DNA from 4 places in the Rahnella sp. PD12R genome. Region 4 is predicted to be linked to each of the others. Evidence: predicted binding sites of a transcription regulator. Region 4 holds the regulator's gene; each other region holds the start of a gene.
The links. The regulator CRP, encoded in region 4, controls carbon source genes, mostly activating them, when cyclic AMP is high. The targets are predictions, from matches to a motif close to ATGTGANNNNNNTCACAT.
Positions count from the first base shown of each region.

Region 1: KWG64_RS01900 (DeoR family transcriptional regulator) is a predicted target of CRP. The motif match lies at 2,686-2,703, and genes of this name have one in related genera.
Region 2: yrbN (protein YrbN) is a predicted target of CRP. The motif match lies at 2,620-2,637, and genes of this name have one in related genera.
Region 3: udp (uridine phosphorylase) is a predicted target of CRP. The motif match lies at 2,393-2,410, and genes of this name have one in related genera.

Region 1 covers NZ_JAHTMS010000001.1:395,210-400,400, reverse strand. The annotation lists gene KWG64_RS01915 (ABC-F family ATPase) at 1-297, shown strand, start outside; gene moeB (molybdopterin-synthase adenylyltransferase MoeB) at 479-1,240, opposite strand; gene moeA (molybdopterin molybdotransferase MoeA) at 1,243-2,484, opposite strand; gene KWG64_RS01900 (DeoR family transcriptional regulator) at 2,730-2,963, shown strand; gene tsgA (MFS transporter TsgA) at 3,036-4,232, opposite strand; gene xapA (xanthosine phosphorylase) at 4,242-5,075, opposite strand.
Region 2 covers NZ_JAHTMS010000006.1:115,603-120,793, reverse strand. The annotation lists gene KWG64_RS13505 (luciferase-like monooxygenase) at 1-530, shown strand, start outside; gene KWG64_RS13500 (DEAD/DEAH family ATP-dependent RNA helicase) at 621-2,543, opposite strand; gene yrbN (protein YrbN) at 2,533-2,607, opposite strand; gene nlpI (lipoprotein NlpI) at 2,729-3,613, opposite strand; gene pnp (polyribonucleotide nucleotidyltransferase) at 3,744-5,191, opposite strand, start outside.
Region 3 covers NZ_JAHTMS010000012.1:18,821-24,011, forward strand. The annotation lists gene rmuC (DNA recombination protein RmuC) at 1-621, opposite strand, end outside; gene KWG64_RS20625 (DedA family protein) at 779-1,306, opposite strand; gene udp (uridine phosphorylase) at 1,501-2,262, opposite strand; gene katE (catalase HPII) at 2,551-4,833, opposite strand; gene KWG64_RS20640 (dienelactone hydrolase family protein) at 5,005-5,191, shown strand, end outside.
Region 4 covers NZ_JAHTMS010000005.1:378,222-383,412, reverse strand. The annotation lists gene KWG64_RS12815 (MFS transporter) at 7-1,197, opposite strand; gene KWG64_RS12810 (LysR substrate-binding domain-containing protein) at 1,402-2,313, shown strand; gene KWG64_RS12805 (OsmC family protein) at 2,315-2,722, opposite strand; gene crp (cAMP-activated global transcriptional regulator CRP) at 3,085-3,717, shown strand; gene KWG64_RS12795 (YccS/YhfK family putative transporter) at 3,779-5,191, shown strand, end outside.

The DNA of each region.
Region 1 (5,191 bases), on a different contig from region 4:
AAGAAGAAAGTGAAAGTGCTTTCCGGTGGTGAGAAAGGTCGTATGTTATTCGGGAAACTGATGATGCAGCGTCCGAACATCCTGATCATGGATGAACCAACCAACCACTTGGATATGGAATCTATCGAGTCACTGAACATGGCGCTGGAAATGTACGAAGGCACGCTGATCTTCGTTTCCCACGACCGTGAATTCGTCAGCTCGCTGGCGACGCGTATTCTGGAAATGACACCGACCCGTGTCATCGACTTCTCCGGTAACTACGAAGACTACCTGCGCAGCCAGGGCATCAACTAAACCTCGTCATCCTTCAAGCTGCCTCTGCGTTGGCTGCCTTCGCGAACCCCGGTCACATACTGATGTATGCTCCCGGGGATTCACTCAGTTGCCGCCTTGATGCAACTCGAATGATTTAGAGGTTAGTATCATTAAAAAACCGCCATTATCCGGCGGTTTTTTTGTGTCTTAAATCTGAGAATCAGTGATTACCGCAAACCTCGCAACCTGGATCTTTCATCAGGTTCATCTGGCGAAATTGCAGCGTCATGGCGTCGTACATCAGCAGTTTTCCGCGTGGCGTTTCGCCGAAGTGAGTCAGCAACTTGATAGTTTCCATGGCCTGCAAGCTTCCAATGGTGCCGACCAGCGGTGACATTACGCCGGCTTCGACGCAGGTCAGCGCATTTTCGCCAAACAGACGGCTCAGACAGCGATAGCACGGCTCGCCGGGCTGCCACGTAAATACGCTCAGCTGGCCTTCCATGCGGATGGCAGCACCGGACACCAGCGGTTTTTTCTGCGTAAAACATTGCTGATTGAGTTGATTCCGCGTCGTGACGTTGTCGGTGCAATCGACAACAATGTCGCAGGCGGCAATCAGTTCGCGCAGCATTTCGTCATCGGCCAGAGCGTCAACCTGATTCAGCTGAATGTGCGGGTTGATTGCCGCCAGCGCCAGCGCAGCGGATGCCACTTTCGACATGCCGATTCTGGCGTCAGTGTGCAGCGTCTGGCGCTGCAAATTGGACAGCGAAACAGTGTCGAAATCCAGCAATGTCAGCGTGCCTGTTCCGGCGGCTGCCAGATATTGCGCCGCCGCACAGCCCAGACCGCCGAGGCCGACAATCAGCGCGTGGCTGGCTTTCAGCTTTTCCTGCGCATCGAAATCAAACCCTTTCAGCACGATCTGGCGGTTATAACGCAGGGTTTCGGCGTCCGTCAGTTCCGGCAGCGTCGCCATGATCAGCTCCGAAGCAGGGCGTTGAAAGGTTCGATTTCTACGATTTCGCCTGCGGCGACGTTTTCGCGCTCACGTTCAAGCACCACAAAACAGTTTGCAAGGCTGAATGAGCTGAAGACATGCGAGCCCTGATGGCCGGTGGTCCGTACTTCGAGCTGGCCTTCGGCGTTCGTGCTGAAAATACCGCGCTGGAAATCCAGGCGTCCGGCGGATTTCTTGAGCGGTGTCAAGGCCTTAGCTTTCAGGCGCGGCGGAAACTGCCAGGCGGTGTGGCCGGAAAGCTGAGCGATAAACGGTTGCACGAGCTGATAAAACGTCAGTGCAGCAGAAACCGGATTGCCCGGCAGGCCGCAGAACCAGCTGTCCTGCAATTTGCCGAACGCGAATGGTTTACCCGGTTTCATCGCCAGTTTCCAGAAACCAATCTCACCCAGTTCATCGAGCATTTGCTTGGTGTAATCGGCTTCACCCACGGACACGCCACCGCTGGAAATCACCAGATCGGCAAAGGCATTGGCTTCTTCAAAGGCTTTGCGCAGCGCCTGCGGATTATCGCGGATAATCCCTAAATCCAGCACGGTGCAGCCGAGCTGTTCGAGCATCAGACGCACGGCGAAACGGTTGGTGTCGTAAATCTGGCCTTCCTCTAACGGCGTGCCGACGGGTTGCAGTTCGTCCCCGGTCGAAAACACCGCGACTTTCAGCGCTTTCCAGACGTTAACTTCCGTCACACCTAAAGAAGCCAGCAGTGGCAATTCAGCTGCGCCGAGGCGCACACCCGCAGGCAGCACGCTGTCGCCTTGTTTGATGTCATCGCCGGTCAGACGGATATTCTGGCCTTTATGCACTTCTGCGGTGAACCGCACGCCCGCCTCCGACACGTCGGCCTGTTCCTGCATGATCACCGCGTCGGCACCTTGCGGAACCGGCGCGCCGGTCATGATGCGGATGCAGGTTCCGGCAGGCCATTCACCGTGGAAAGGCGCACCGGCAAAGGCTTTACCTGCCACAGGCAGAACGGCGTCCGTGTGCAAATCGGCACAGCGCACGGCGTAACCGTCCATCGCGGAATTATCAAAAGGCGGGACGAAAACCGGGGATTTCACCGGCGTGGCGGTAATGCGGCCTGCGGCGGCAGCGAGCGGGAGAGATTCGGCATCTTTCGCTGTTTTGGACGGGACATAAGCGCGCATTTTTTCCAGCGCTTCTTCCAGCGAGATCAGACCGGCAGTATTGAATTCCATGAAAATTCCTTTGAGGTTCATCCCGGCGGAACGGGTGTTTTCACCGGAACCGGGCGGGGAATTGGAGCATGCGCACAGTATGACAGAGAAACGCGGCGAACCAAAAATTGCGGAAGGCGTAAAAACTTCGTGGGGATTCCTGAAAAATTGAGATCGATCCCAAAATTAACAATGTAACGCAGGTATGATGGTTTCCGTTATTTGTGACATGAGTCACACAACTGTCAAATATACAGGAATAACCGGTGCTTAAAAAAAATCGCCATCAGGCCATCCTTCAGTTGGTAGAACAGCATGAAGTGTTACAGGTAAGCGAACTGGCACAATCGCTGGATGTGAGTCTTGAAACCATTCGTCGTGACCTGAGTGAAATGCAGGATAAAGGGTTGATTCTGCGTCGTCACGGTCGCGCCCGTCGTCTGGTTGCTCAGCCTGAAACATCCTGGCTAAACAGTTTGCAGCGCTGCCCGCAGCTTTAATCACGGCAGTGAAATAAGAAAAGGGAAGGCTCCGCAGAGTCTTCCCTTTTTTATACACAATACTTAAGTAAATCAGTGTACCGGTTGCTGCTCCAGCGCTTCGGCTTTGCTGTTGACTGAGGCAAAAATCAGCGCCGCCAGCAGGAAGACATAGGCGATGGTCGCGGTATTCAGCGCCCAGAATAACCCGTACTGGCTGTACACCAGCGACGACAGCGTGGAGAAAATCAGCGTCCCGATGGTGCCGATAGTCAGCAGGGCAGACGTCAGCGTTGGCGGCGAATTTCTGACCTGCAAACTGCCGTAGCTCATGATGCCGGAGAACAGGCCGGAATTGCAGAAGCCAAACAGACCGGCGCAAATCAGGATAAGCATCGGGTTCCCGCTGTTAGCCGCAACGGCCAGACTCACCAGCCCGACACCCGCTGAAATCAGCAGATACGTGCGCAGTTTCACGAAGCGAACGGTGAACTGATTCACAAACAGGCCGATGGATTTCACCGTCCAGTAGGTTGTGATGTAGAACGCCGCGCGGTCAGCCGCCATCCCGAAATGCTCTTTCAGCCAGCTTGGGAGCCACATGGTGAACACCGGTTCTGCCAGCAGGAAAGCAAACAGCGCGAAGCACAACACCCACACCGAAACGCCCCAGCGCCCGTGCTGCTGGCCGGTTGATGATTCTTTCTCAACAGTCTGCGGAATCGACGGGAATTTCTGCCCGACGCACAGCACGATCATCATCAGGCTCAGCACCGCCATGACGCCGTACATCGCCAGCCAGCTTGCGCCATGCTGGAATAAATACCCCAGCAGCAGAGACAGAATCACACCCGCCAGCGCAAAGAAGAAATCGGTGAGAATCAGGTTCGCCGAACGTTTCTTCGGATCTTCATTGATGCGCACCACCAGATAGCTGCCGATGGACATCATGATGCCGGACGCCGCGCCAATCAGGAAAACGCCGATACCGAACATGGTGATGGTCGGCATCAGGAACAGCGCGATGCAGGTCAGCACAGAGACGGTTGAGCCGGTAATCAGCTGTTTGCCCAGATTGAATCTGCGCATCAGCACGCCGCTTATCATGATCGGCAGAAACAGGCCGATGTTCATCAGTGTAAACATCTGTCCGATAAATCCGGGGTCTTTGCCAAACGCCTGCGACACCGGGCCGATCACGATACCGAGCGTTGAAACCAGCGCGCCGGTGAAGAAATAACTCAGCCAGGAAATCATATTGATCCGCTGGCGGTTGAATGCCTGTTCCATAGACGCCTCTTATTTTCCAGCCGCTGACAGGTCAGCGAAGAACGCGCGGATCAGTCGGGTGAAATCGCCTACCGCCAGTTTTGCGCAGCTCAGGGTTTGTTCGTGGGAAAGCGGGGTGTCGGATAAACCTTCGGCAAAGTTGGTCATGGCAGAAACCGCCAGCACTTTGAGGCCGCAGTGTCGCGCAGAAATCACTTCCGGCACGATGGACATGCCGACGACGTCGCAGCCGAGGGTTTGCATCATGCGGATTTCTGCAGGCGTTTCGAAGTTCGGGCCGGTGTAGGCGGCGAATACACCTTCTGCCACGTCGATGCCCAGTTTGCCGGCGACAGCGTGAAGCTGTGCGCGCAGATCTTTGTCATAGGCGTTCGCCAGGCTGAAGAAGCGCGGGCCGAAACGGTCGTCATTCGGGCCTGCCAGCGGGGATTCCGGCATAAAGCTGACGTGGTCGGTGAGCGCAACCAAACGGCCAGGCGCGACTTCTTTGCGCATGGAACCGGCGGCGTTGGTCGCCAGCAGGAATTCACAGCCCAGCAGTTTGAAGGTGCGCACCGCGCTGGTCATCACTGACATACCGTGGCCTTCATACATATGGCCGCGGCCTTTCATACACATTACCGGTACACCTTCGAGATGGCCCAGAACCAGTTCACCGGCGTGGCCGACGACGCTGCTTTGCGGGAACCCCGGCAGGTCGTGATAAGGAATGGTAATCGCACCGGACATATCGTCACACAGCGTGCCGAGGCCGGAACCTAAGATAAGCGCGGCGCGCGGAATAAAGCCCGGAGCACGCTGGCGGATAATTGCTGCACAGTCATACGCGTTGTTATTGAGCATGATCACTTCTCTCATTATTGACAGTAGGGTTGAGTTGAAGGCAATGCTAGGGTGAGCGGCCTGTGGCGTCTAATACCGTTCGCCACGGGGATTTATAGTCAAAATCTATAAATCCA
Region 2 (5,191 bases), on a different contig from region 4:
TGCCAATCTGGCTGCTGGGTTCCAGCCTCTACAGCGCACAACTCGCCGCCGCACTTGGCCTGCCGTTTGCCTTTGCATCGCACTTTGCGCCCGACATGCTGTATCAGGCGCTGGCAATTTATCGCAGTAAATTCCAGCCTTCCGCGCAACTCGAAAAGCCGTATGCAATGGTGTGTATCAATGCGATTGCCGCAGATACAGACGAAGAAGCGCAGCGGATGTTTACCTCGAACCAGCAGCAGTTCATCAATTTACGCCGCGGCATGCCGGGGAAATTACCGGCACCGGTCGATAACATCGAAAGCCTGTGGTCAGCGTCAGAACGCTTTGGCGTGGATAATGCGCTGCGGATGTCAGTCGTCGGCAATAAAGAGTCGATTCGTCAGGGGTTGCAGTCTATCTTGCGCGAAACCGAAGCCGATGAGCTGATGATTAACGGGCAGATTTTTAATCATGAAGCCCGCCTGCGTTCATTCGAAATCGTCTCTCAGTTACAGGGCGATTTGGTGAAAGAACAGCGCATCGGATAAACGTTGCGGTAAATGGCAGACGAAAAAAAACCAGCCCGTCAAAAGGCTGGTTTTTTATTATCTGAAGTTCAGCGAACTGAAGTCAGATTATTATGCGTCAGTAGTACGACGTGGTGCGCGGCTTGGCGGACGACGGTCACCGGCTGCTGAAGAACCTTCACGACGGTCGCCGTTGAAAGAACGTGGAGCACCGTTACCACGGCCACCTTCACGACGTTCACCATTGAACGGACGCGGAGCACCGTTACCACGACGCTCACCACCAGCACCTGCCGGACGGTCGCGACGCGGAGCCTGTGGCTGCGCATCACCGATCAACTGCATGTTCATCGGTTTGTTCAGGATACGGGTACGGGTGAAGTGAGACAGAATCTCGCCCGGCATACCCTTCGGCAACTCGATAGTGGAGTGCGTACCGAACAGTTTGATGTTACCGATGTAACGGCTGCTGATGTCGCCTTCGTTAGCGATAGCGCCAACGATATGACGAACTTCAACGCCATCATCGCGGCCCACTTCGATACGATACAGTTCCATATCGCCAGCGTCACGACGCTCACGACGTGGGCTGTCGCCATCACGTGCAGGGCGGTCGCTGTTACGCGCCGGACGGTCACGACGATCGCCACGATCACCGCGGTCACCACGATCTTCGAATTCACGACGTGGTGGACGGCTTTTGAACGGCTGATCAGCAGGAACGATCAGAGGACGTTCGCCCTGTGCCATTTTCAGCAGTGCAGCGGCCAGCGTTTCGATGTCCAGCTCTTCTGCAGGTTGCAGTTTCGCCAGCAGAGCGCGGTACTGATCCAGATCGCTGCTTTCCAGTTGTTGCTGAACTTTTGCTGCGAACTTAGCCAGACGACGTTCGCCCAGAACTTCCGCAGTTGGGATTTCAACTTCTGGAATGGTAAGCTTCATTGTACGTTCAATGTTGCGCAGCAGACGGCGTTCGCGGTTCTCAACGAACAGCAATGCGCGACCTGCACGACCTGCACGACCGGTACGGCCGATACGGTGAACGTAAGATTCTGAGTCCATCGGGATGTCGTAGTTAACAACCAGGCTGATACGTTCTACGTCGAGACCACGTGCTGCCACGTCAGTTGCGATCAGAATGTCCAGACGGCCATCTTTCAGACGTTCCAGAGTCTGCTCACGCAGGGCCTGGTTCATGTCACCGTTCAGTGCAGCGCTGCTGTAGCCGCTACGTTCCAGTGCTTCTGCCACTTCCAGCGTTGCGTTTTTGGTACGAACGAAGATGATCGCCGCATCAAAATCTTCTGCTTCCAGGAAACGAACCAGCGCTTCGTTTTTACGCAGGCCGTATACAGACCAGTAGCTCTGGCTGATGTCCGGACGCGTTGTCACGCTTGACTGGATACGCACTTCCTGAGGCTCTTTCATGAAGCGACGGGTAATGCGACGGATAGCTTCTGGCATGGTTGCAGAGAACAGCGCGGTCTGATGTTCAGCCGGGATCTGCGCCATGATAGTTTCGACGTCTTCGATGAAGCCCATACGCAGCATTTCATCAGCTTCGTCCAGCACCAGACCGCTCAGGTTAGAGAGGTTCAGGGTGCCGCGTTTCAGGTGGTCCAGCAGACGGCCCGGGGTACCTACAACAACTTGTGGACCCTGACGCAGTGCGCGCAGCTGAACGTCATAGCGCTGGCCGCCATAAAGGGCAACCACATTCACGCCATGCATATGTTTAGAGAAATCAGTCATTGCTTCAGCAACCTGAACCGCCAGTTCGCGGGTGGGTGCCAGAACAAGAATTTGTGGTGCTTTCAGTGAAGCATCGATGTTATGCAGCAGCGGTAAAGAGAACGCTGCGGTTTTACCGGAACCTGTCTGAGCCATACCCAGAACGTCGCGGCCATTTAACAGGTGAGGAATACACTCAGCCTGGATTGGTGATGGTTTTTCGTAGCCCAAATCAGTCAGGGCAGAAATGATCGGAGCAGACAGCCCCAGGTCAGCAAAAGAGGTTTCAAGCTCAGTAGTCATGTACACGTGCCTCATTAATAATGGCAGCCAGTCTACATAACTCGTCGAGAAAATTTTCAGTCATTTTCATTGAAAAGTGTGAACCGGCTCAAATTAGATTATAAAACGAACAAAGCAACCCTCGCCCGTTAAGGCGCTTAAAAATGGTTAATACCATGATTAAAAAGGCTGATTGGTGTCGTCAGCTATTGCTGGTCCGATTCTGATAGGTCGTCTTGCTCATGGCCCAAAAGCGCCAATTCCAACAATGCATAGCGGTGCTCAACAAAGTTATGAACGTTGTTAGCTACCGTCAGTTTGAACAGTGCCGCGGCGCTGTTCTTGTCCCCCAGACTTAGGTAATACTTACCTAAATAGAAGTCAGTTTCACTGAGATGCTCAGCGAGCGAAGTGTTATCCGTTGCTTCTGCCTTGAGGCGTTCCATCAGCGTAGATTCGCTGATCTTGCCCAGGTAGAATTCGACGATATTCCATCCCCATTGCCCTCTGTCCGCTTTGTCATAACGCTGTTGAAGCGCTACTTCGGCATTCTTCGGATTGATTTCTCGCTCCGCAAGGTAAAGCCATAACGAACGGAAGGGATCATTTGGATCGTCTCGATAAAACGCCTGCAGATCATCCTGCGCTAACGAGAATCGGCCACCGTAATACAGTGCGATACCTCGGTTCAAACGCGCGTAGTTGTAAGTTGGATCAAGCTCTAGTACAGAATCAAACGCTTCATAGGCAGCATCGAAATTGCCTGCCTGCGTTAGGTAAATCCCCAGGTAGTTAAAAACTTCTGGCATATCAGGACGAATAGACAGCGCTTGTGAAAAATCATTTCGCGCCAGTGCTCTTAGCCCGAGACTATCATACAGCACACCGCGCTCATATAATAGCTGTGCTCTCTCATCGTCAGTCAATGACCGGCTGGCAAGTATTTGTTCCATGCGTGCCAGAATGACTTCCTGCTGCAACGTCGGCTGCAACGGAATCGCCAGAACTTCATTTTTACGCCAATCATGGTTGCTGCATCCTGCCAACATAAGTGCTGTCGCAACATAACACCAGCGCAAGAAAGGCTTCATTTCTACTCCCGGAGACAAACATTGGATGAACGTCCTGTCATCCGCTTGCTTAACACAAACGCATCCCTACGTTCGTGAGACGAACAGCTCCCGTCCAAGTGGAAAGGAGCTGTAAAACTTCTGTTACAGATTATTCAGCTGCAGGTTGCTCAGTTGTATCGTCCTGAGTTGGTGCGGTAGCTTCTTTGATGCTCAGACGCACACGACCCTGACGGTCAACTTCCAGAACCTTAACCGGAACTTCCTGGCCCATCTGCAGGTAATCAGTCACTTTCTCAACGCGCTTATCAGCGATTTGAGAGATGTGAACCAGACCTTCTTTACCGCCGCCGATGGCAACAAACGCACCAAAGTCAACGATACGGGTCACTTTACCCTGATAGATACGACCCACTTCGATTTCTGCAGTGATCTCTTCGATACGACGGATAGCGTATTTCGCTTTCTCGCCGTCGGTTGCTGCGATTTTCACAGTACCGTCATCTTCGATTTCGATAGTGGTGCCAGTTTCTTCAGTCAGAGCACGGATCACAGAACCACCTTTACCGATCACGTCTTTGATTTTGTCCGGACTGATCTTGATGGTGTGGATGCGTGGAGCAAACTGAGAGATATCGCCACGTGGTGTGCTGATAGCCTGTTCCATTACGCCCAGAATGTGCAGACGCGCACCCTTAGCCTGGTTCAGAGCCACCTGCATGATTTCGCGGGTGATACCTTCGATTTTAATGTCCATCTGCAGCGCGGTGATACCGTCGCGGCTACCGGCCACTTTGAAGTCCATATCGCCCAGGTGATCTTCGTCACCCAGAATGTCGGACAGAACGACAAAGCTGTCGTCTTCTTTAACCAGACCCATTGCGATACCCGCAACAGCGGCTTTAATCGGAACACCTGCATCCATCAGGGCCAGAGAAGCACCACAAACAGAAGCCATTGAAGATGAACCGTTAGATTCGGTGATTTCAGAAACTACACGTACGGTGTAAGGGAAGTCTTCTGGTTTTGGCATCATTGCCAGCACGCCACGTTTAGCAAGACGGCCATGGCCAATCTCACGACGTTTTGGCGAACCAACCATACCTGTTTCACCTACAGAGTACGGAGGGAAGTTGTAGTGGAACAGGAAGCTATCAGTCTTCTCGCCCATCAGCTCATCCAGATTCTGCGCATCACGTGCAGTACCCAGAGTTGCGGTAACCAGGGCCTGAGTTTCACCACGGGTGAACAGCGCAGAACCGTGTGTACGTGGCAGAACACCAGTACGCACGTCCAGACCGCGGATCATGTCTTTTTCACGGCCATCGATACGCGGCTCGCCACGCAGAACACGGCTACGAACCACGTTCTTCTCGATGCTGCCCAGGATGTCGGAGATTTCGCCCGCATCCAGAGATTCGTCTTCAGCTTGCAGAGCCTGAACAACATCAGATTTGATGACGTTGATCTGAGCGTAACGATCTTGTTTATCAGTGATCAGGTACGCATCACCCAGACGGGATTCAGACAGTGCAGCAACGCGAGCGTGCAGCTCAGCGTTAACAGCTTCAGGCTGCCATTCCCATTTAGGTTTGCCCG
Region 3 (5,191 bases), on a different contig from region 4:
GTGCGCCAGCGTGTGACGTTCACGGGCTTCCTGACCAAAACTGTCCTGCACCTGACGGCGGAAACCATCGAGCTGCTCGCGCAACGGCAGCAGAAGTTTATCGAGGCTTTGCTTGTTCTGTTCGTCGGCCCGGCGACCATTTTGTTCAAAAATACGGTTAGCCAGATTTTCAAACTGGCTGCTCAGGCGCTGTTCACTGTTGATCAGCAGGCGCTGTTTGTCTTCTGCCGCCATACGCGTTTCGTCCAGCCGCGTAGAAACCTCGCGCAGCTCGGCTTCCTGAGCGCTGTTAATTTCACGCTGGGCTCGTAATTCCTGGTTCAGTTGCTCACATTCATTTTGCCAGTGGGCCAGCAATTGCAACTTTTCCTGGCTGGCTGCCGCCGCGCTGTGCAATTTGCGCAGCTCAAGTTCCGTTTCACGCATTTGCTGCTGAACGGCTTGTCGCTCATTTTTGTGCGCATCGTTTTCCGCCTTCACTTGCTCCAGCGAATGCTCCAGCAACCGGCGCTGTGTTTCGTACTCTGCCTGTTGCTGCTGTTGCCGAAAACTGGCGACCAGCCAGCCGACTAACAGGCCGATTATCCCTGCGCCCAGGGCGTACAAAATGCTGATATCCACGCGTATTCCTTCTTAAAATCACTTGCGGTCACGGTAATAGCAGGCTGTATGGATGTCCAGTCTATTTTCAGGGGCATGACGCCTTTGCGAGACGTCTTCCAAAAAGGAATTTCTCCCGCCCGCCCCTCTTAAAGACTTCAGCAATGCAGCGCAGGATTCAGAACCAGCGGCTCAGCCATTGGATGCCAAAAGCGCCCGGCGCAAGAATGCCGAATGCCCAGATCAGTGCGGAGGTTACGTTGGCAATCTGGAAATACTTCTGCGGCATGCCACAGATCCCCGCCACCAGCGGCACTACGGCGCGGAGCGGGCCAAAGAAACGCCCGATAAATGCGCCCGGCATGCCCCATTTTTCGAAGAATGCATGCCCGCGAACCAGCATTTGCGGATGGCGCGAGAACGGCCAGAAATTCCCGACGCGATCCTGAAAATGTGCGCCGACCCAGTAAGAAAGCCAGTCGCCGAAGAATGCACCGGCCGCCGCTGCTGCCCATATCGGCCAGAACGGAATGCCGGTTTCACCAATCAGCGCCCCCAACCCCAACAGAATAAAAGTGGCCGGAAGGAGCAGAGATAAAAACGCCAGAGATTCGCCAAAAGCGAGGAAGAACACGATCGGCGCAGCCCATACCTGATGCGCGCGGATAAAGGTCGTTGTGTAATCCAGAAGGTCGTGAACAGTCAAAAAGCAGTTCCTTTTGTCAGCGGTTTTGTGTCAGCGGCTTTTTATCAGCAGTTGTTTATCAGCAGATAAGTCGCCGGATTGATAAATTATTCCAGACACTTTACTAACACGACCTTAACAGATCTGATTATCGGGGCAAAAAAATGGGCCGCCAGAGGCAGCCCACAGATGTGATGTGTTTGTTTTAGTATTTTTTAGATCAGGCGACGGGCGGCTTCTACAACGATTTTCACCGCGTGGCTTTCGGTCTTTTTCATCGTTTCCGCGTCAGGAATTTCCTGCTGCGTGCGGTTTACGATAACACCGGCAACCATACCTGCACGCAGGCCCTGGCTTGCACACATGGTCAGCAGTGTGGCGGATTCCATTTCGTAGTTCATCACGCCCATTTCCTGCCACTCTTTCATCGATTCTTTGAAGCGACGAACAACGCGGCCAGAGAAGGTGTCGTAACGTTCCTGACCCGGATAGAAGGTGTCAGAAGACGCGGTTACGCCGATGTGCGTTGCAGCGCCAACAGATTCTGCCGCCGCGACCAGCGCCGTGGTACAGGCGAAATCGGCGACAGCCGGGAATTCCATCGGTGCAAAGTGCAGGCTCGCGCCATCAAGTCGAACAGCAGCCGTCGTGACCAGAACATCGCCCACATTGATATGCGGCTGAATAGCGCCGGTCGTACCCACGCGCAGGAAAGTCCGGATACCCAGCTGTGCCAGCTCTTCCACCGCGATGGACGTAGACGGGCCGCCGATACCGGTTGAACAAACGATCACAGATTTGCCGTCAAGCTCAGCACGCCATGAGGTAAATTCGCGATGAGAAGCCAGACGCACCGGGTTCTCCATCAGTTTGGCAATTTTCTCCACGCGCTCAGGGTCGCCGGGAACAATCGCCAGCGTGGCACCGTTTAAATCTTTTTTGGCCAGGCCAAGGTGGAAAACTTCAGGCTGAGACATAACAAACTCCTCTGTAAGTAAGGTCATTTATTGGCAGGAGGAACACCCGGCAACTGTACTGAACATTGTGACGTTATTTCGTGACGGCAGTCACTATGATGTAACAACAAGAATCACGCATACATTTAATTTGTGACGCAAATCACAAATTAAATGTATTACGCCGAAATTTTAAGCAGACTGATGCTTTGCAGGATGAAGTATTTCCCGAACGGAGAAATAAAAGCAGGCGTTGCCATATCACTGATGAATGACGCCGCCTGCCGGTGAGGCTGATTAAAATTCAACTCAGGCCGGAACGGCTCCGGCTGCCGCACTGCGCGACCAGACGCGATGTTTTGCCATTTCTTTCAGGAACGCTTTCAGTAATTTTCCTTCCGCCTTTTCGCCTTCGATAATCCCGTCCTCCGGTACGTCATCCGTCAGCCCCAGCAGCGGTTTAAAGCGACGGGCGTCTCCGCTCAGCCCGATAACTTTCAGATGTTTATAGGCTTCAAGCACGTAATGGCGGGAATCACCGTTCATCAGCAAAGCATCGATGTGTCCGTGAGGCACAATAACGGCGTCCACGGTAATGGACGGCGAACCGGCAAACGTGGCATCTACCGGCAATGTCGAACCATCATCGGCAATTACATTTCCCAGATGGCTGGCCAGAAGTTTGGGATGAACGCCCGCAGCCTGAAGCGCCTGCAAAGTTTCCAGCACATCTGCAGCATTCACGCCTTCGCCCAGCAGCACCGCCACCTGACGCCCTTTTATCGTCCCTTTTCCGCTGGCGTACAAACTCAGTGACGGATCTGCTTCCAGGCCATTAACCGGTTTCGGAGGCTTAACCTTCCTCGTTTGCGCCGAAAGTGTAATGCCCAGATTTTTCGCAACGATAGCCGCCAGAGTCTGGTCAACGTGCGCCAGCAAATCCACCACGCGTTCGCGAATATACGGCCGTACCACTTTGGATAACTCAAAGGAGAATGCCCCGGCAATATGGTCCTGCTCCACTGGAGTCTGACTCAGCCAGAACAGCCGCGGATGCGCATAGTATTCTGCAAATGATTCGCTTCGCTGCCGGATTTTTTCAGCATCAATACGCTCAGGGTAACTTTCAAATCCGCCTCCCGACGCAGCCGGTGGCGTTTCTCGCGGCCAGTTATTGTTGATTGAATTCGGCTCGTAATTAGCCGGATTGGTATCGACATCCTGCCGGTGCATCCCGTCGCGCTGAAAATTATGGTACGGGCAGGTTGGCCGGTTAATCGGGATCTCATGGAAATTCGGCCCCCCCAGACGGCTGATTTGCGTATCGGTATAGGAGAACAGACGCCCCTGCAACAGCGGATCATTTGTAAAATCAATGCCGGGCACAACGTGTCCCGGGTGGAAAGCGACCTGCTCGGTTTCCGCGAAGTAGTTGTCCGGGTTACGGTTAAGCACCATTTTCCCGACAAGCTCCACCGGCACCAGTTTTTCAGGGATCAGCTTGGTCGGGTCGAGCAAATCGAAATCAAACTTGAATTCGTCCTCTTCCGGGATCAGCTGAACGCCCAGTTCATATTCGGGATAATCGCCGGCTTCGATGGCTTCCCACAAATCGCGCCGGTGGAAATCGGCATCTTTCCCTGCCAGTTTCTGCGCCTCGTCCCACAACAGAGAAGCCTTACCCGCCAGCGGTTTCCAGTGAAAACGGACAAACGTCGCTTTCCCTTTGGCATTCACAAAGCGGAAAGTGTGGATCCCGAAACCTTCCATCGTGCGGTAACTGCGCGGAATGCCCCGGTCAGACATCGCCCAAAAAACGTTATGCAGCGTTTCGGGCTGGAGGGAAACATAGTCCCAGAAGGAGTCATGCGCGCTGGCACCTTGTGGAATTTCGTTGTGCGGCTCGGGTTTTACGGCGTGGACAAAATCAGGAAATTTATGGGCATCCTGAATGAAGAAGACCGGCGTGTTATTGCCGACCAGATCATAAATCCCTTCATCGGTATAAAACTTGGTGGCCCAGCCGCGAATATCACGAACCGTATCTGCTGACCCTTTCGAGCCCTGCACCGTCGAGAAACGCACAAAGACCGGCGTTATCTTTTTCGGGTCGGAGAGGAAACTGGCTTTTGTGACCGCTTTCAGGCTGCGGTAAGGCTGGAAATAACCGTGCGCGGCGGCACCGCGCGCATGAACGATACGTTCAGGTATCCGCTCATGGTCAAAATGGGTGATTTTCTCGCGGAGGATGAAATCTTCCAGCAGCGTCGGCCCCCGGCTGCCGGCTTTCAGCGAGTTCTGGTCATCAGCAATCTTAGTGCCCTGATTGGTGGTCAGCGGCTGCTTCTCACCATTTTTTCGATGTCGCTCCAGCGCATCGAGTTTGGCGTTAGTGTTCTCCGGGCTTTTGGCACTGCCGGAGGCGGTTGGTTCTTTGCCGGGCGGCGTGGGTTGCGGTGAAGCCTGATAAGCACTGTCGGATGGCGCGAGATTGCCCAGGCCGGGTTGAGAAGATTGACTGCCCGTGGCGGGGGCGCGGCTTACCGGTTTTGGCTCGCTTTTCTTGGTCGTTTTAGACGGTGATTTCGACATTGAACATGACTCCTCATGAAAGATTCGGACGTTCTATGGTTCTTCCCTGACATATTTCCTGCATAACTTTTAACTATAGAACATCTGTTCTGCCTTGCTGTTCCCGCTTTCGGGCTATAGTTTTAATCCATAGAGCCAGATTTCCGTATGGACACTTGCATGGAGACCACGATGAAAAAAGAAGAAGAATTACTGACGCTGAAACAGGCTCCGACCAGCTTTGCCCCTGCCGTGACACCGGTTGCCAGCACGACTATTCATACCGACACCGACGGGCTTCACGCCGGTCAGACAACCATTCCTTCGCAGGGTGAAGATCTTCCTGCCTATCTCGCCCGGCCGGAACAATTCTCCGGAA
Region 4 (5,191 bases):
CCTCAGTTATGCCACGTCGCGCAACGCTGCGCGCGGTTTCAGGGTCAGCGGCAAAATGGCCAGCCCGGCAACCACCATCGCCAGCGCCAGAAAAACAAATGTCGAAAAATACCCGTGCGTCACGGTGATCAGATAGCCCATCGCAATCGGCGCCACGAATCCGCCGAGCGTTCCGCCGGTATTGATAACCCCCATTGCGGCACCCATCACTTCCGGCGGCAGGCGTTTCATCGGCAGCGTAAACACCGTGACAAACGCCGCCATCAGGAAGATGTAGCCGAGGAACAGGAACAGCCCGGCGGTCACCGCCGACGCGGAGGTGTAAACCAGCCAGATGCACAGCGCGCTGAGCAGTGCGCTGCAAAAAATCACTTTCGGCTCTTTGCCCTGCATATAACGGCCGACCAGCCAACCGGTCGCGAGAGAGGAAATCCAGATCCCCATTCCGCCGGTGGCGACCACCAGCCCGGAAACGTCCAGCGACATTCCGCGCTGTTGCACCAGATATTTAGGCAGCCACGCCATCAGGCCGTAGGACGGAATGTTGATGCAGAAAATGGATACGAACAGCAGCACGACAATCGGGTTTTTCAGCAGTTCACGGTAGCCGGTCGCCACGCCGGTGCGGGCTTCTGCTTTCGGGGGATTCGGCACAAAAATGATAATCGCGACGGCAATCGCAAACGCCAGCAGGCCGAGAATGGAGAAAGAGCCGCGCCAGCCGAGCGTATCGAGTGCGTACACCGCAATCAGCGGCCCGGCGGTCATCGCCAGACCGGCGGATGACAGCAATACGGACTGCGCGAAAGTGCGCTGCCCGACATCAAAATTCGAGACCACCGCTTTGGCGCAGGAACACGGATAACCGGAATGCCCGACGCCGGAAAGAAAGCGAAACGTCACCAGTAAACCGAGGCCGAATCCCAGCAAACCGAAGCAGAGCGCGAACCCGCCGAGCAAAAACAGCGAGATACCGAGTACTTTCTTGTAGCCGAATCGGTCATTCAGCCAGCCAGCAGGAATTTGAAACAGCGAATAGGCCAGGAAGAAAATGCCTGTGATGTAACCCAGCTGCTCCGGTTGCAGGTTAAATTCCCGCTCAATCGGCAACAGCGCGAACCCCATCACCGTTTTGTCGATATACACCACCGCATAACCGACGAACAGCAGGAAGATCATCAGGGAACGACTTTTCATAGCGGATATCCCTTTTTGTTATCACCGCGTCAGAAGTTCTCACTGTCGGGCGAATAGTAAAATGCGACATGCATCACGTAATCAACTGAATAACAACACATTATTTATTCCAAATCTGAAGCTATCAGCTTTACAGGTTTGCCATAAGATGCAATTTTTGGGTAGGTGATGCTTTTTACTGATAGGGCTTTCAAGCGAGGCGACATGCGTTATTTACCGAAATTGCAGCAACTCAAGGTTTTCCAGCAGGTTATCCGCAGCGGCAGCATTCGCGGCGCGGCGCGGGCGATGAATCAGTCGCAGCCCGCCGTCAGCAGAACCTTGCGGGAACTGGAACAAACGCTTGAAACTCAGCTTATCGTGCGCGGCAATCAGGGCATGGCGCTGACGGAAACCGGCCGCGCCTTTGCGCAGCGCATGCAGTTTATTCTCGAAGAACTTGAACGCGCGGCGGATGAGATCCGGCAGATCAATCAGTATTCGCAGGGTTCGGTGGCTATCGGGTTTTCATCACTGCTGGCGCTGACGGTGTTTCCGGCTCTCAATGAAGCATTCAAAACGCAGTTTCCCCAGTCCAAACTGCTGATTAAGGAAGGCCAGCTTTCGACGCTGTTACCGGCGCTGCGTGAAGGGAAACTCGATTTTGCCGTCGGGACCGCCGGGCCGGGTTTTCCGCTGGAAGATTTGGTGCGTGAACCGCTGTTTAGCGCGCCGTTTGGCGTGATTGCGCGGCAAGGGCATCCGCTGGCAGGTGCCACCACGCTCGAAGAATTACAGGGCGCGCGCTGGGTGTTGCCGGAAACGGATATGGGTTACTACCAGCAGATTCAGCTTTCGATGAACGGCTTTAATGCGCCAGCCGGTGAAACGCCGGTAAGAACGGATTCGGTGGTGTGCGGGCTGAATATGGTGTTGCAGTCGGATTATCTGACGATTGTGGCGAAGGCGATGCGCGCGCCGTTCGGCTTGCAGGAAAGACTTTGCCTGCTCAATATCGATACGCTGCCGGAAGCGGAATATTGCGTACTCTATTCGCAGAAATCGCCGCTGACATTTGCTGCGCGGCGATTTCTGGATTTACTGCGAAGTCAGTGCCAGTCGTATCGCTGGTCGTGACTTATTCGGCGTTCACGACTTCAAAACTGTGGGTGATCGTCGCGGCTTTGCCCAGCATCAGGGATACAGAGCAATATTTTTCCGCAGACAGGCTGACCGCGCGTTCCACAATTTTATCCGTCAGGTCTTTGCCGGTGACGATGAAATGCAGGTTGATGTGCGTGAACAGACGCGGTGCTTCTTCGCGGCGCTGAGACGTCAGTTTCACTTCGCAGTCACGCACGTCGTTACGGCCTTTTTGCAAAATAGACACCACATCAATCGCGCTGCAACCGCCCGCCGACATCAGCAACATTTCCATCGGGCTCGGGGCTTTGTCGCCCGCATTACCGTCCATTGTGATCTGATGGCCCGACGCTGACTCACCTAAAAACGTCAGCCCTTCTACCCATTTTACGCGTGCGTGCATGTGCTCTTCTCCCGGTGGATAAATTCGTCAAATTTTCCCCTCAGACTACCCTTTCACCCAAAAACTGGCAACGTAACCCGATCGCCATCATGCTGAAGCGAGACAACAGAAGACAGCATTGCAAACCTGTGTTACAAACAAAGCCGAAACATACTTTCCAGTAAATTGCGGTGACGGTTTTTGCGGTTTAAGAACAGAACCCACGGTGTTAACAGCAATAATCAGGCTGTTTCACTCCGACATCCGCTTGCAGCATTTCTGGGGAGTTATATGCTGAAAGGGCGCTTTTTAAAGTAAGTGCCGTACAGGGAACTCTGAGCCCTGTGATTTTGGGCAGCGATAACAACAGAGGATAATAGCAAATGGTTCTCGGCAAGCCACAAACAGACCCGACTCTCGAATGGTTCCTGTCTCACTGTCATATACATAAGTATCCTTCTAAAAGTACGCTGATTCACCAAGGTGAAAAAGCCGAAACGCTGTACTACATCGTGAAAGGGTCGGTTGCCGTCCTGATTAAAGATGAAGAAGGCAAAGAAATGATACTGTCATACCTTAACCAAGGTGACTTCATCGGCGAGCTGGGACTCTTCGAAGAAGGGCAGGAACGCAGTGCCTGGGTTCGTGCTAAAACTGCCTGCGAAGTGGCTGAAATTTCTTATAAAAAATTCCGCCAGCTGATTCAGGTAAACCCGGATATTCTGATGCGTCTTTCCGCGCAGATGGCAAACCGTCTGCAAGTGACGTCAGAGAAAGTCGGCAACCTTGCCTTCCTCGACGTAACAGGCCGTATCGCGCAAACTTTGCTTAATCTGGCTAAACAGCCTGATGCAATGACCCATCCGGACGGGATGCAAATCAAGATCACCCGTCAGGAAATCGGCCAAATCGTCGGTTGTTCACGTGAAACAGTCGGACGTATTCTCAAAATGCTGGAAGATCAGAGCCTGATCTCCGCACACGGTAAAACGATTGTCGTTTACGGCACACGTTAATCCCTCAGGAATTGGCGCGACAGCTTACTGTCGCGCCTTTTTTATGGGCTAAGCTTTACCCATGACGCTATGGCGAAGACTGTTCTATCATCCCGAAGTTAACTACGCGCTGCGCCAGACGCTGGTGTTGTGCCTGCCTGTCGGTATTTGCTGGCTGTTTGGCAATCTGCAAATGGGCCTGCTGTTTTCCCTGTGCCCGGCCTGCTGCAACGTCGCCGGCCTTGATACCCCGCACAAACGCTTTTTCAAACGCCTGATTATCGGCGGTTCGCTGTTTGCCGTCAGCAGTATCCTTTTACAGGTGATGCTCGAAAACTGGCACATTCCTCTGCCGCTCATCATGTTAACGCTGGCTTTGCTGCTCGGCGTCACCGGTGAAATCAGTCCGCTGCATGCGCGCCTGTTGCCCGGCGCGCTGGTGGCCACCATCTTTACGCTGAGTATGGTCGGCGTGAGGCCAATGTGGCAGGCACCCGCGCTTTTTGCCGCCGGCACCGCCTGGTACGGGCTGTTTAACTGGGCGTGGTTCCGTATTTCCGAAGAACAACCGATGCGCGAAACGCTCAGCCAGCTGTATTTGCAACTGGCCGATTATTTCGAAGCCAAGTACAGCCTGCTGACGCAACATACCGATCCGGAAACTGCACTTCCGCCGCTGCTCAAACGCCAGCAGCAGGTTATCGACCTGATTGCGTTGTTGTATCAGCAACTGCACATGCTGCCGCAGCATGGACATCATCATCACCACAAACGGTTGTTCCAGCGTTTTCAGGTGGCGCTCGATTTGCAGGAGCACATTACGGTCAGCCTGCATCAGCCGGAAGAAGTGCAAAAACTGGTGGAAGAAAGCCACGCCGAAGCGGTGATCCGCCGGAATGCGCAGGTGATTTCCGCCCGTCTGCGCGTGATTGCGGACGATATTCTCTACCATCGCCTTTCCGAACGCTTCACCATGGCGAATGAGCTGGCGGCGCTGGAAAAAATCGCGGCGCAGAACCCGCAGAATCCGGTCGGCCAGTTCTGTTATTACCATTTCAGCCGTATCGCGCGACTGCTGCGGACGCAACGCCCGCTGTACCGCCGCGATCTGATGAACTCCCAGCCGCGCCTGCCTTTCTGGCCTGCGGTGAAAAGCTACCTGTCCTTTAAATCCTCCGCCCTGCGCAATGCCGCGCGCCTCGGGCTGATTCTGGCGATCGGTAGCAGCCTCGGGCTTTTCTTCAATCTGCCCAAGCCGTACTGGATTTTGCTGACCATCATGCTGGTCAGCCAGAACGGTTATAACGCCACGCGTGTGCGTATCCAGCACCGTGCACTCGGCACGCTGGCCGGTCTGCTGATTGCCGCCGGATTACTGAGGCTGGAATTGCCGGAAGGCATCACGCTGATTTGCATGCTGGTCATCACGCTGGTGTCGTATACCGTGCTGCGCAAGAACTACGGTCTGGCGGTCATCGGTATGACGGTGACCGCA